4 regions of the Paenibacillus sp. J2R1T-4 genome follow, and region 2 is predicted to be linked to each of the others. Evidence: riboswitches for the same ligand, from Rfam matches in the RefSeq annotation. Region 2 holds a riboswitch; each other region holds the start of a gene.

Region 1 (3,113 bases), on a different contig from region 2:
GAGTCTCACAATCAAGCGAATTCAGAAGCTCAGCGGCAAAAGCCTTGTCTATATTGGTTACTGAATCACTCTGCATAATGTCGCGGGCATCCAATACTTCTTCAGCTGCAGGGCGGCGGTAATCGATTGTGAAATATTGCTGATCCGTTTCGATCTCTAAAGTCTCTTCTGTCGAGATTTTTTCTCTCACCTTAATGACTTCCCCTGCTAGAATACGGCCCATCATCTTATAGTAATTTGGTTTTCTCCTCATTTTACCACTTACATCCAGATGGTTAATATTGCCGCTAGCCCCCATAAAGAACAGACTGACTAAGGAATCTCCGTAAGTCCCCTTAAGCACAGCACTTAGCTCACCTGGGAAGTCAGCGCAAAATTCCGTTCCTCCAACGGTATCTGTATGGCAAGTATAATTACTTATAATTCCAATGGGATTACCGGCAGCGTCATCCATTCGCACAACCAACAGTTCGGTGTCAATAGGGCCCTCAGGCTTTACGATCTCGGGGTTCAAAATACCCGGATTGGTCTTTAAGCTTCCGTCCTTCATCCAGAATCGTCGGTTAAAGGCGATGTCCCCCTCTTGCCCAATGCCGCAACCTATACGGGCCTCTTGCCGTGCATGATAGGCCGTGATGATCGCCTCCGTGGCACGCTCTGCGAGAAACTCCAAATAACCCTGATCCGCCGACAGGAAGGTGGTAGTGAATACGGGGCCCCCTGTATGCGTATGAGTCGCCGCAATCATGATCGCAGCACCGGCTATACCTACAGCCTCTTGGACTCTTCTTCTAACTTCATCCGTCACATAAGGATGGACGAATAAACTATCCAGAACGAGCAGCGCCAGAACTTTTCCTTCCGATTCAATCACACATGCTTTCGCAAACAGTCTGTCCTTGATACCTGTAGCCTTTCGGTCTTCAAAGTAACCGGGAATCGTACTTCCAAGCGTCGGAGTAATATCGATTTCGAACATGCCGCATTTCATATGTATCCTCATCCTTTCTTTTCCTAGAATGAACCCAGCCTATATTCATAATAGTCGGTTCTGGTGCCAAATTCTTTGTCATATCGATCACATATTTTGCACTTTTTGGTTAAGGCTGAATATGATGTCCATGTCTTTACACCGATTCACGAATGCGGTATGATGGAAGCAAGATGTTGGACTCGATGTAACTGGCGACAAGCGGGGATTACCCCAATGGAGCATCGAGACATACGGCCGGTCGCCTGGGCAAGAGCAACGAACGTTTTCGGACGGTCGGTTTGCTCTTTTTTTCATCTTAGCCTTCCTTTCGGTTATACTAGTACCATAAAGTCTAAGTTGAAATAACTTTGCTCTCGCAAAGCATGAAGGAGACACGAGTCCTATGAAAATCGCTATTGGAGCAGACCACGCTGGTTTCCGGTTGAAAGACGAAGTGATCGAGTTCCTGAAGAAGGAAGGGCATGAAGTCGAGGATTTTGGTTGCCATTGTGCAGATTCCATTGACTATCCTGACTACGCTTTACCCGTATGTGAACAAGTCGTAGAAGGCACAGCAGACCGAGGCATTCTCATTTGCGGTACTGGGATTGGGATGTCGATCGCAGCGAACAAGGTAAAAGGTATTCGTTGCGCACTCGTGCATGATCTATTCTCGGCCAAAGCTACAAGAGAGCATAATAACTCCAATGTGTTGGCTATGGGGGAGCGGGTAATCGGTCCGGGTGTTGCTATTGAAATCATAAAAGTATGGTTGGACACAGCTTTCTCTGAAGGACCCCGCCATATTAACCGCATCCAGAAAATCAAAAACTTGGAAGATCGTTCGGTATGATTACTCAACAAGTGGAGCAGGTATTACGCGAGCTTGTACAGGCGGGCGGTATCGGTCTGGGGCAAATAGTCGTAATAGGCACCAGCACAAGTGAAGTCGTGGGCCAGCATATTGGAACAGCAGGAACGGAAGATGTGGCGCAGGCGATTTTCCACGCTGTCGAGAACGTCCGTCAAGAGGTTGGGTTCCAGCCCGCCTATCAATGCTGCGAGCATCTGAATCGCGCACTAGTGATTGAGCGTGATCTGTTTCACTTGCACCCTACGCTTGAGGAAGTGTCGGCCGTGCCGGTTAGACAAGCGGGAGGATCCATGGCTGCTTATGCTTTTCGCCATTTGTCTAATCCATGTTTGGTCGAATCGATTCAAGCGCATGCAGGTCTTGATATCGGGGACACGTTCATCGGGATGCATCTCCGTCGTGTAGCCGTTCCAGTCCGACCCTCGATCCGTACAATCGGACAGGCGCATGTTACGATGGCTTATACCCGGCCGAGATTGATCGGTGGAGTGCGAGCTGTATATATAGTCGAACAAGAAGTTTAATTATACACATTCATCATACTGTGGGAGGAATTATTGAAATGGAAAATTTACGCAAATCGGATCCGAAAATTCTAGAAGCGATTCAACTGGAGAGAGGCCGCCAGCAAGATAAAATCGAGCTTATTGCCTCTGAGAACTTTGTTAGCGAAGCTGTCATGGAGGCCATGGGCACTGTATTGACGAATAAATATGCGGAAGGCTACCCGGGAAAACGTTATTATGGCGGCTGTGAATATGTAGACATCGTAGAGACCATTGCTCGTGATCGTGCAAAAGAGCTATTCGGTGCAGAGCATGCGAACGTACAGCCTCACTCCGGCGCGCAAGCGAATTTAGCCGTATATTTGGCCGCTCTTAATCCGGGAGATACGGTTCTGGGTATGAACTTGGCTCACGGTGGTCACTTGACACACGGAAGTCCGGTCAATGCATCAGGATTGCTATACAACTTCGTGGCTTACGGTGTTAACGAGAAGGATTTCCGCATTGATTATGATGAAGTCCGCAAGCTTGCATTCAAGCACAAGCCAAGAATGATCGTAGCGGGCGCAAGTGCGTATCCGCGTATTATTGATTTTGCAACGCTTGGCCAAATTGCAAATGATGTTGGCGCGTTATTCATGGTTGACATGGCGCATATCGCTGGATTGGTAGCTTCTGGTCTTCATCCAAGCCCGGTTCCTCATGCTCATTTTGTTACTACAACTACACACAAGACGCTTCGCGGCCCTCGCGGAGGTAT
Region 2 (3,113 bases):
TGGCTATGCATTTGCCTATCAACAAGAGCCGATTAAGGTGAAAGCTGGGGAACTTGTCCGTATATACTTAAGCAATTTAACCGAGTTCGATTTGATCAATTCCTTCCATTTGCACTCCAATTATTTTAACTATTATCCGACGGGAGCAGATCCGGAAGCGCGTCCTAATTTTACCGATACCATTATGCAGTGCCAGGGCGAAAGAGGTATTCTTGAAATTGTATTTCCGATTCCCGGCCGTTACATGTTTCATGCGCATCAGAGTGAGTTTGCCGAACTAGGTTGGATGGGCTTTTTCCAAGCTGAATAGAGAGGAGGTTATCTATCATGAGCGACTTACAAACAAATTTAACGAATAATCCAAGGATGAGTAAATCTAATGGAAAACTAATCCTGTGGGCTGTATTACCTGCTATCCTGTTGATTGCCCTAATTACCGCAATTGCCATGTTGGGGACGGGGGTCAAGAATGAACCAGCTGCACCTATTGAAGTACTAAACATCGAGAAAATTAAACTCACGGATGATGGTTTTGTTGTAAAAGTGCTGAATTCTGGTCCAGAAGAGGTCACGATTGCACAAGTCGTAGTAGACGGTTCTTTTTGGAATGCAACCTTTGAACCTAGTGACAAATTAGGACGTTTCGATTCAAGTACAGTCTCCATCCCTTACCCCTGGGTAGAAGGGGATCCGCATGAAATCAAATTCATTACTAGTAACGGGCTCATCTTCGTGGGTGAAGTGGCTGCTGCAACCAAAACACCTGTGGCCGAGGCTGGACGATTTTTACAGTATGCTTTAATTGGATTTTATGTGGGAGTCATTCCTGTTGGGCTCGGTCTGTTATGGTTTCCCTTTATGAGGAGATTCTCATCTAAAGGGATGCAGGCGATCCTTGCATTTACAGTCGGGTTATTAGTTTTCTTGTTCGTGGATACGATTGAAGAAGGATTTGAAATGGCAGGGGCTGCTCCTGGAGTATTTCAGGGCACAGGTCTAGTCTGGTTTGGTGCATTACTCAGTTTCTTATTCTTGATAGCAGTTGATCAAATGAATGAACGCAAGTTGAAAAACGGGGCAGAGGGGAAACAAATATCCTATAAGCTTGCAACAGGGATCGGACTACACAATTTTGGAGAAGGACTTGCAATAGGCGTTGCATTTGCTGTCGGAGAAGCAGCTCTTGGAACATTCCTGATCATAGGGTTTACACTCCATAACATAACCGAAGGAGTAGGTATTGCGGCTCCATTACTTAAAGATCGACCGACCTGGCGAACATTCGCATTACTTGCCCTCATCGCCGGTGCACCGGCAATCCTAGGAACGTGGACAGGCGGATTTTTGTTTAATCCAACCTTTGCAGCACTTTTCTTTGGAATTGGCGCAGGGGCTATCCTGCAGGTAATTGTCGTTATCTCTAAAATGATATGGAAAGAATCTGCCGAAAAGGGTTATGCTGCAGTTTCATGGCTTAATTTCAGTGGAGTAACTGTCGGTATCTTGTTTATGTATGCGACGGCGATGCTTGTGAAATTTTAGAATGGAGCCGTTAATAGATAGAGAGTCATGGAGTATCTCATGAGTGTACGAATACTTCCTAAGGATGCAAATTGATTTTCTACCAAGCCTTTGAAAGTGTGAAGCGATATTGCAATTCTCCAAAGATTTCAGTATGATCTACCTAACAACTTAAATATTTGTGTGTGACTGGCGGAGCATGGGGAACCATGAGGGAGCACATAGATCGAATAAGCCGTACGCCTGGGCAAAGGTAAGGAGATTTTTTCCTTACCTCTTTTATTTTTCTTCGCGAGATGTACAAAAATAGGATGAATTGAGGGACGAACCGATGTTTAGTACAAAAAAAATAATGTTGTTGGGCTCAGGAGAATTGGGAAAGGAAGTCATCATAGAAGCTCAACGCTTAGGCGTGGAGACAGTTGCAGTAGACCGCTATGCGCATGCACCTGCCATGCAGGTCGCCCACCGCAGTTACGTAATCGATATGCTGGATCAGGAGCAACTGCGGGAAATTATCGAAAAGGAGAAGCCGGACCTCATTGTACCTGAGATAGAGGCTTTAGCAACTTCAGAACTAGTGAAATTAGAGGCAGAAGGGTATCGCGTTATCCCTACAGCCCGGGCAGCGAAGCTTACGATGGATCGCGAAGGGATTCGTCGGCTTGCCTCAGAAAAGCTGGGGCTGCGTACGGCCGGCTACAAATTCGCCGATACGTACGAGCAATTCTTACAAGCCGTGAAGGAGACGGGCTACCCTTGCGTCGTCAAGCCTCTCATGAGTTCATCGGGAAAAGGGCAGAGCGTTTGTCGTGAAGAGAGGGACTCTGAGCAGTGCTGGAATATCGCAATGGAAGGCGGGCGAGTACAGAACGGGCGCGTTATAATCGAAGAATTTATTAACTTCCAGTCGGAGATAACGCTGCTGACGGTTCGTTCGGTGAGCGGGACGAGCTTCTGCGCTCCAATCGGGCATATTCAGGAAAGCGGGGATTACATCGAATCCTGGCAGCCCCATGAGATGACAGATCGCCAGATCGAAGAAGCGAAGCATATCGCGAAGTCGATTACGGACGAGCTTGGCGGATATGGTCTGTTCGGTGTAGAGCTATTCCTGACTGAGGACAAGGTGTACTTCAGCGAAGTTTCACCACGGCCTCACGATACGGGGTTAGTGACGTTGGTGACGCAAAATCTTTCCGAATTCGCGATACACGTCCGCGCTATACTGGGGTATCCGGTCCCGGAGATCGTGTTGATCACGCCGGGCGCCAGTCGCCCGCTGAAAGTGGGACGTGAGTTGGAAAACTATCGCATAAATGGAGTGGACCAGGCGCTGTCCGTTCCAAACACCCAGTTGCGTATCTTCGGCAAACCTGTCACGAAGGAAGGACGGCGCATGGCTGTAGCATTATCTTCGGGCTCCACGGTCGAGGAGGCACGTGATCGCGCGACTCAGGCATTGAAGAAGCTTAGCGTTGACGAAGCATAGATTTACGCTATGTGAAGTGAAGATTTCTCAAAGGACACAAGCTTGATGAAACCGATTCTTCCTTTTTTAACAAATGAGTAACAATAGTCTAGGAGTTGCC
Region 3 (3,113 bases), on a different contig from region 2:
TTCGAGCTCTGTCAGTTTGGCGCCGTCACGTCCGACTTGTACGATTCGCGGGATGCTCCAACCGCCCACCCCCACATATTTGTATACTTTCGGATCAATCGTACGAGGTTGTGCTGGCTGGACTACCACTTCTTTTTTCTTAGAGATAAGATCCATAAATTCATAGGCTTGTTGCTTGGGATCGGCGGAAAAATTAAATTTTACATCGGGTCCCGCATTCGTAAGGATCGTATTACCTTGACCGTCCGTTATCCAGATATCATCGATCTGCCCTTTCCTCGAAAGTGCGGCCACCTGATCGAAGGGCAGACCTTTTTCGACTAACAAGGACAGCAGCACAGCTTGGCTGACCATTTCCTTCTCCATCACATCTTCTGCGGTTTTGCGCGCGATCAATGCGTTTTCGATTCCGATCTTCGTCACTTCAAGGGTAGCGAAGCCTTTGCTCTTCATACTGTCCGCGGTTTGCCCGTATATGAACCATGCCATCGATATTGTGACGAGACTGATGACTATCAACACCGGCCAAATGATCTTATGCTTGAGTGAATGTAAACTCAACACCTTCAGTACCTCCTGGATGTAATAATATGTAATTTCATGGTCCTGAAGATTATAACATGATTCCTTTTACCTATGAGAGTCAAAATATGTCGATTAATTGTCTGCAACTTGCTTTCCCGCTTCATAATACGGATAATCCATACTCACTTGAACTTTTCTTGCGGCATCAGCTCCGCACAAACGCTCAACAACATAGAGACCCAAGTCGATTGATGTCGCTACACCTGCACCTGTATATACATTGCCGTCTCTCACAATTCTCTCCTTCAGAACCTCCTGGCAGTAGGGAGCTAACAGCTCGTATGCGTGCAGATTCGTTGTTGCCCGTTTTCCTTCCAGAAATCCAGCTGCTCCCAGTAACAAAGCCCCTGTGCAAACCGAAACCAGCATCTTCGCCCCAGCCGCCGTCTGCAGCCACTTGATGAACTCGGCATCGAACATGAGCTCCCTTGTACCTGGGCCCCCGGGAACGAAGACAAGATCATACCCGGACAAATCCGGCAACACGAGCCCTGCATGGATCGTCAAACCCCGCTCATCCCTGACCGTTTCCCGATCAGCGCATAGATCCCAAGTAACATCATCCATCAGTTTCAGGAATCGTAACCTCGTAATAGCGTCATAGAAACCTACAAAATCCAAAGCCGTCACTCGATCAAATAATACAAAAGCGATTTTCATCCCGTACCCTCTCCTTCGGAAATATAGTTTGCTGAAAACGAAAAAAGAGCGCATTGATCTCTCGATCAAGCACTCGCCCAGGCGTCCGGCATTCGATTCCGCTGCGCTCCCCCATGGTTCACCATGTTCCGCCAGTTGCACAGCGATTGTTTCAGTTGGGTCTATTTTATCCAATATTCTGAATATTTTCAACAATGGATTTCAAGTAACATCCTGTATCTTTTTCAACTGTGCTGTAATGGCAGCAGCGGTTCTGCTCTTTTTCCAGTCTTTATAACGCCAGCAGTTGAGTCGTAAAAGTGCAAGTCGACATATTTCCCAGGAAATAAGTGTTTCGACAGCGGATTTTGTTAGTCCTATATAACTATGTCACTTTAAAGCTTTACATTATGTTATGATGACAGCATTAGGCCTAATCGTTCTTATTTCTTTGATGCAAAGGCGGGATCACGGATGAGTGTCAAACAAAGAAGCACCTACTACACACCTGAAAAAGTAAGCAGCGTAAGGCGTAATGTTGCCAAGTATGATTGGGCGAAGCTGGAGCTGGATGAAGCTGTTTCTAAGGCGGACGTCTATATCGATCTCGGGTGGGAGCAGCTGTGGAATTTACCTGCCCCCCAAACGATCCCCCGCAGCTATGCGGTGAATCAGAAATTAGGCTGCCCGATATGCGGAGATGCTCATCATGCTTATGGTCGGTGGCCGTGGGTAGCCGATACATTGGAGCAACCATGGAAGCTGACTTGTCCCAGCTGTCAGTCTGTATTTCCTTCCAATGATTTCGCTGCTTACTATGAGAGTGCTAAGGATGAAAATGGTATTTTTCAGCCAGGACGAGGGGATAAGAAGTATCTGGTTAATAGACTGTACCCGGATCGTGACGAGAGCTGGGGTGTTGATGACGGATATGGCTGGAAGGACGAGGCAGGTGAGCAGTGGACTTTTATTGCCTTCTACTCTCATTGGAAAATATGGATCCGAATGATAGATGTGAACGGGAATCTCTTCCCGACTTCGAAGTATCCTTGGGCGCACGGTGGAATGGTAGAAACGGCTATTCTTCAATTGCGAGATGCCTATCTATATAGCGGGGAGCTGAAATATGCCCAGGCAGGAATCGTGCTGCTTGACAGAGTAGCGGATTTGTACCCTGAACTGGACACAGGGGTGTTCTCTTGGGAGAATGGTTTCCTGAATTCGCATGGGATGACAGGTCAAGGCAAAACAGTCGGAAGCATATGGGAGACTTCTATTGTTCAATCGTTTGTTAGCGCTTACGATGCATTCTATCCTGCGTTGATAGAGAGTTCGGAAGTGCTCGATTTCCTGGCTGCCAAAGCTGCGAAATACAAACTATCCAACACTAAATCCACCATGGAACTGATTCGCACGAATATCGAGGACGGAATCCTGAGACAAGTGTTTGAGGGAGTGAAGAAAGCACAGATCAGAGGAAACCATGGGATGCACCAGAATGCACTCGCGCTCGCTGCAATTGTGCTTGATGAGCCAGGGACGACGGAGGAATGGCTGGATTTTGTGTTCCGAGAAGGGAAAGCTATTCCGCCGGAAGCAGGTGGATGGGCGATAACAGGGGGCAATATGCTGCATGCTCTGGTGTGTGACGTTGACAGGGATGGCTTTGGCGATGAAGCTGCTCCTTTGTATAACAACATCTGGGTTAATGCCTACAAACAAGTAGCAGATATTATGTTCGGCTATGACCGGTATCCGCAAGGTGATTTTTATCGAAATGCCAAGTTCAGGCAGATGTTACGCGCGCATGCAGGGTTAATCATGATAGATCGATACATGCCGCAGGTTGGGGACAGCGATTCTGCCGGGAATCCTAATCTTTTGTATAA
Region 4 (3,113 bases), on a different contig from region 2:
CGATATAGAAAATACCTCGGATGCCTATAAAAGCGGATAATGCTCCCCCAACGATTGGTCCAATCATGTTACCCAGACTGAGAAAGCTGCTGTTGAAACTATAGGCGCGGCTCTCCATCCCATCAGGCGTGAATTTACGAATTAACGCATTAACGGAAGGGAGCAGCCCTCCCATGAAGATCCCGAGCATGAAACGAACGGCGAAGAGCTGCCATACATTCAGCACCAATGCTTGCGGGATGAATGTAAGAGCCGAACCGATTAATGAGAATAGCAATATTTTGACTTGCCCAATACGATCACCCAATCGTCCTAGAAGCGGAGAGGCGATCATATTAGAGATGCCTGTAATTGACCCGACTAATCCGGCGAAGAAAGCTAGATATTCACCCTTGCCGTGAAGCTCCTGCACGAACAATGGCATTAACGGCATCGAACTTAACAAGGAGAATTGAATAAGCAAGGTGACGGTGAAAAGCGCCATTAATTGCGGAATCCCGCTTAATTCCTTGAACCCTGCAATAATCGAGACACTTGGTTTCCTTGCAGCATCCGCCAGGTTGAAGTTCTCTTTGACGACGAATAACGCTAACATCGATGCGATAAAGAGCAATCCGCCCGTAATGTAGAATATGGGACGGAAGCCAATCCACTCTGCTAGCAGTCCCCCCATTAAAGGACCCAGAATCGTGCCGGCGACTCCTCCTGATTGGAGGGTCCCCATTGCAAAGCCCATACGATTCTTAGGTGCAGTCGCTGACATTAAGGCAACAGCCGCCGGGACGTACCCAGCAATCGTGCCGTTAAGAATACGCAAGAAGAGTAGGTGCCACACATTGCCTGCCAGTCCCATTAAGGCCATGACGATAGCCATCCCGAAGCCGGATCGAAGCAGCATCACCTTACGTCCATAACGATCGGCTAACTTTCCCCATAACGGCTGGAAAAAGAACGAAGTGATGAAGTTTCCGGCGAACACTAAGCCTGCCCAGAAGGATACTTTATTCGGATCCGTAATGCCCAATTCTTGAATATATAAAGGTAAGAAAGGAATAACCATCGTCATTCCAGCCATTACCAAAAACTGACCGAACCATAGTACGATCAGATTAAGTTTCCAGTTTGCCATTAAGTTGCCTCCAGGTGTTCCATGATGCATGCTTTATTATAGCATTAACGATGGACAATCATACAAGTTATTTGGTATTGTATGGGTATTACATAAGACATACTTACGATTACGGTCTGGGTAACTGGCGAAGCGTGGAGTACCACGGGGGAGCCCTGACTGTCATAATACCGTTCGCCTGGGTAGAGTATTTGGAGCTGACTTGAGGCCTGCTAATGCAGGAAGCCGTCAACTTGGAATGCTTTTTTTTGTGTTTCTGGATCATCTCACACAATGAAGGAGAGGATTAGGAATGAGTATTCAATTGCGAGGAAAAGCTGTTGCCGAGGAACGTTATGAAATTGTAAAAGGTAAGCTTGAGCTGCTGCGGCAGAAGAATGAGACGATTAATCTGGCTGTGCTCCTGGTAACAGGCGATCCAGCTTCGGCTTATTATGTGCAGGCCAAGCGACGAATTGCGGAAAGGCTTGGGATTGGATTTCATTTATATGAATTCAGCCCGGCATGTTTGGAGACAGAGTTGATTAATTGTATTCAACAATTGAACGAAGATCGTTCCATTCATGGCATCATGCTGGAGCTGCCGTTACCGCGCCATATTGCTACGGCACGAATAACAGAATTGCTGTCTCCCTGCAAGGATGTAGATGGCGTAACTCCAGCAAATAAGCTGGCACTGCTCACAGGTGCTCCAGGTCTTGTACCTGCAACACCACAAGCTTGTATTATGCTGGCCCAACATTACGGATATCCACTAGAGGGTCGCAATGTAACTCTAGTTGGCCGTGGACAAACGGTCGGGATGCCGCTATTTCATCTATTACAGCGAGAAAATGCAACAGTCACTGTCTGTCATTCTAGAACACCGAATATCAAGCATCACCTAGCACATGCAGACCTCGTTTTCGTAGCGGTCGGCTCCCCGGGGATTATCAACCAAGAAATGACTCATGAACGTCATGTCATTATTGATGCAGGCATCAATGAGCTGCCTGATGGTTCAATCGTCGGAGATGTTGAGGCTTCAGTAGGTGAGATTATTGCGGCCTTTACTCCTACACCAGGCGGCGTGGGATCGCTGACAACCGCGATCTTATTCGAAAATGTGCTAAAGGCATACGAAATGAAAGCAACTATGGAAGTGCAGGGAGGAATGAACGATGAGTGAGACCAATCAGCCGCAGCTGGATCATAGTATTCGATCTTTTCTGCAATCAGCGAGTGCAGCAAAACCGACACCAGGGGGAGGAAGCATAGCAGCACTTGTAGGTGCGTTAGGTGCTTCCATGGCCGCAATGGCCGCTAACTTTTCTACTGGTGCGAGGTTCAGCTCGATATCAGAACAAGTGGACGATGCTTTAAGACATTTACAACAAACGGATAGGGATTGCGAGGATTTACTCGAGGCAGATATTGTTTCCTTTGAGCGGTACATGACAGCAATGAAATTACCCCAAGTGACAGAGGAGCAAAAAGAAATACGCAAGCAAGCAATTCTTACAGCGTCCATGGAAGCTGTTTCTATACCTCTTCGTTTGATGGAAGTGTGTCTAGAGGCATTGAGAGTAACGGAAGTGTTAGCGCCTCTTGCCAATAAGAACGTCATCTCCGATCTAGGAATTGGGGCATTACTATTCGAGGCTTCAGCTCAATCCGCGTTGCTTACAGTGGACATCAATCTGGCTGCGATGCAGGCTTCTGAGCTGCGCAGTGAATATAAACATAAGAGTGAAGGCCTGATAAGTGACATCGTGCGACTGAAGGACAATATCGTCCAACAGGTTAGACAGCGGATCATGCAATAGGAACGGAAATATAGTCCAATAAAACGCAAGACAAAACATCCATACTATGGTAATTTGTTCGGAGAAGCTTAACAAAATGACTATCTGGATTATTTATCTCGACTGGGCGACAAGTTCCACATCACGTTCGAGCATAATCCTGCAAAAGTGTCCAGGGAGGAGCTTGCTCAATGTTACGA

The links. A riboswitch is a leader RNA that binds a small molecule or an ion and turns the genes downstream of it on or off. The one in region 2 is predicted to bind ZMP and ZTP.
Region 1: linked by a shared signal. The riboswitch ahead of rpiB (ribose 5-phosphate isomerase B) and the one ahead of purT (phosphoribosylglycinamide formyltransferase 2) in region 2 are both predicted to bind ZMP and ZTP.
Region 3: linked by a shared signal. The riboswitch ahead of AC58QD_RS24430 (DJ-1/PfpI family protein) and the one ahead of purT (phosphoribosylglycinamide formyltransferase 2) in region 2 are both predicted to bind ZMP and ZTP.
Region 4: linked by a shared signal. The riboswitch ahead of AC58QD_RS18385 (bifunctional 5,10-methylenetetrahydrofolate dehydrogenase/5,10-methenyltetrahydrofolate cyclohydrolase) and the one ahead of purT (phosphoribosylglycinamide formyltransferase 2) in region 2 are both predicted to bind ZMP and ZTP.

Annotation. Positions count from the first base shown of each region.
Region 1 covers NZ_JCAUBA010000018.1:19,897-23,009, forward strand. The annotation lists gene AC58QD_RS24555 (neutral/alkaline non-lysosomal ceramidase N-terminal domain-containing protein) at 1-991, opposite strand, end outside; ZMP/ZTP riboswitch at 1,169-1,249, shown strand; gene rpiB (ribose 5-phosphate isomerase B) at 1,377-1,826, shown strand; gene AC58QD_RS24565 (TIGR01440 family protein) at 1,823-2,371, shown strand; gene glyA (serine hydroxymethyltransferase) at 2,410-3,113, shown strand, end outside.
Region 2 covers NZ_JCAUBA010000001.1:131,076-134,188, reverse strand. The annotation lists gene AC58QD_RS00620 (multicopper oxidase domain-containing protein) at 1-310, shown strand, start outside; gene AC58QD_RS00615 (ZIP family metal transporter) at 328-1,542, shown strand; ZMP/ZTP riboswitch at 1,697-1,777, shown strand; gene purT (phosphoribosylglycinamide formyltransferase 2) at 1,853-3,013, shown strand.
Region 3 covers NZ_JCAUBA010000017.1:156,385-159,497, forward strand. The annotation lists gene AC58QD_RS24425 (methyl-accepting chemotaxis protein) at 1-564, opposite strand, end outside; gene AC58QD_RS24430 (DJ-1/PfpI family protein) at 658-1,245, opposite strand; ZMP/ZTP riboswitch at 1,314-1,394, opposite strand; gene AC58QD_RS24435 (heparinase II/III domain-containing protein) at 1,699-3,113, shown strand, end outside.
Region 4 covers NZ_JCAUBA010000010.1:224,770-227,882, forward strand. The annotation lists gene AC58QD_RS18380 (MFS transporter) at 1-1,129, opposite strand, end outside; ZMP/ZTP riboswitch at 1,240-1,320, shown strand; gene AC58QD_RS18385 (bifunctional 5,10-methylenetetrahydrofolate dehydrogenase/5,10-methenyltetrahydrofolate cyclohydrolase) at 1,422-2,297, shown strand; gene AC58QD_RS18390 (cyclodeaminase/cyclohydrolase family protein) at 2,290-2,934, shown strand.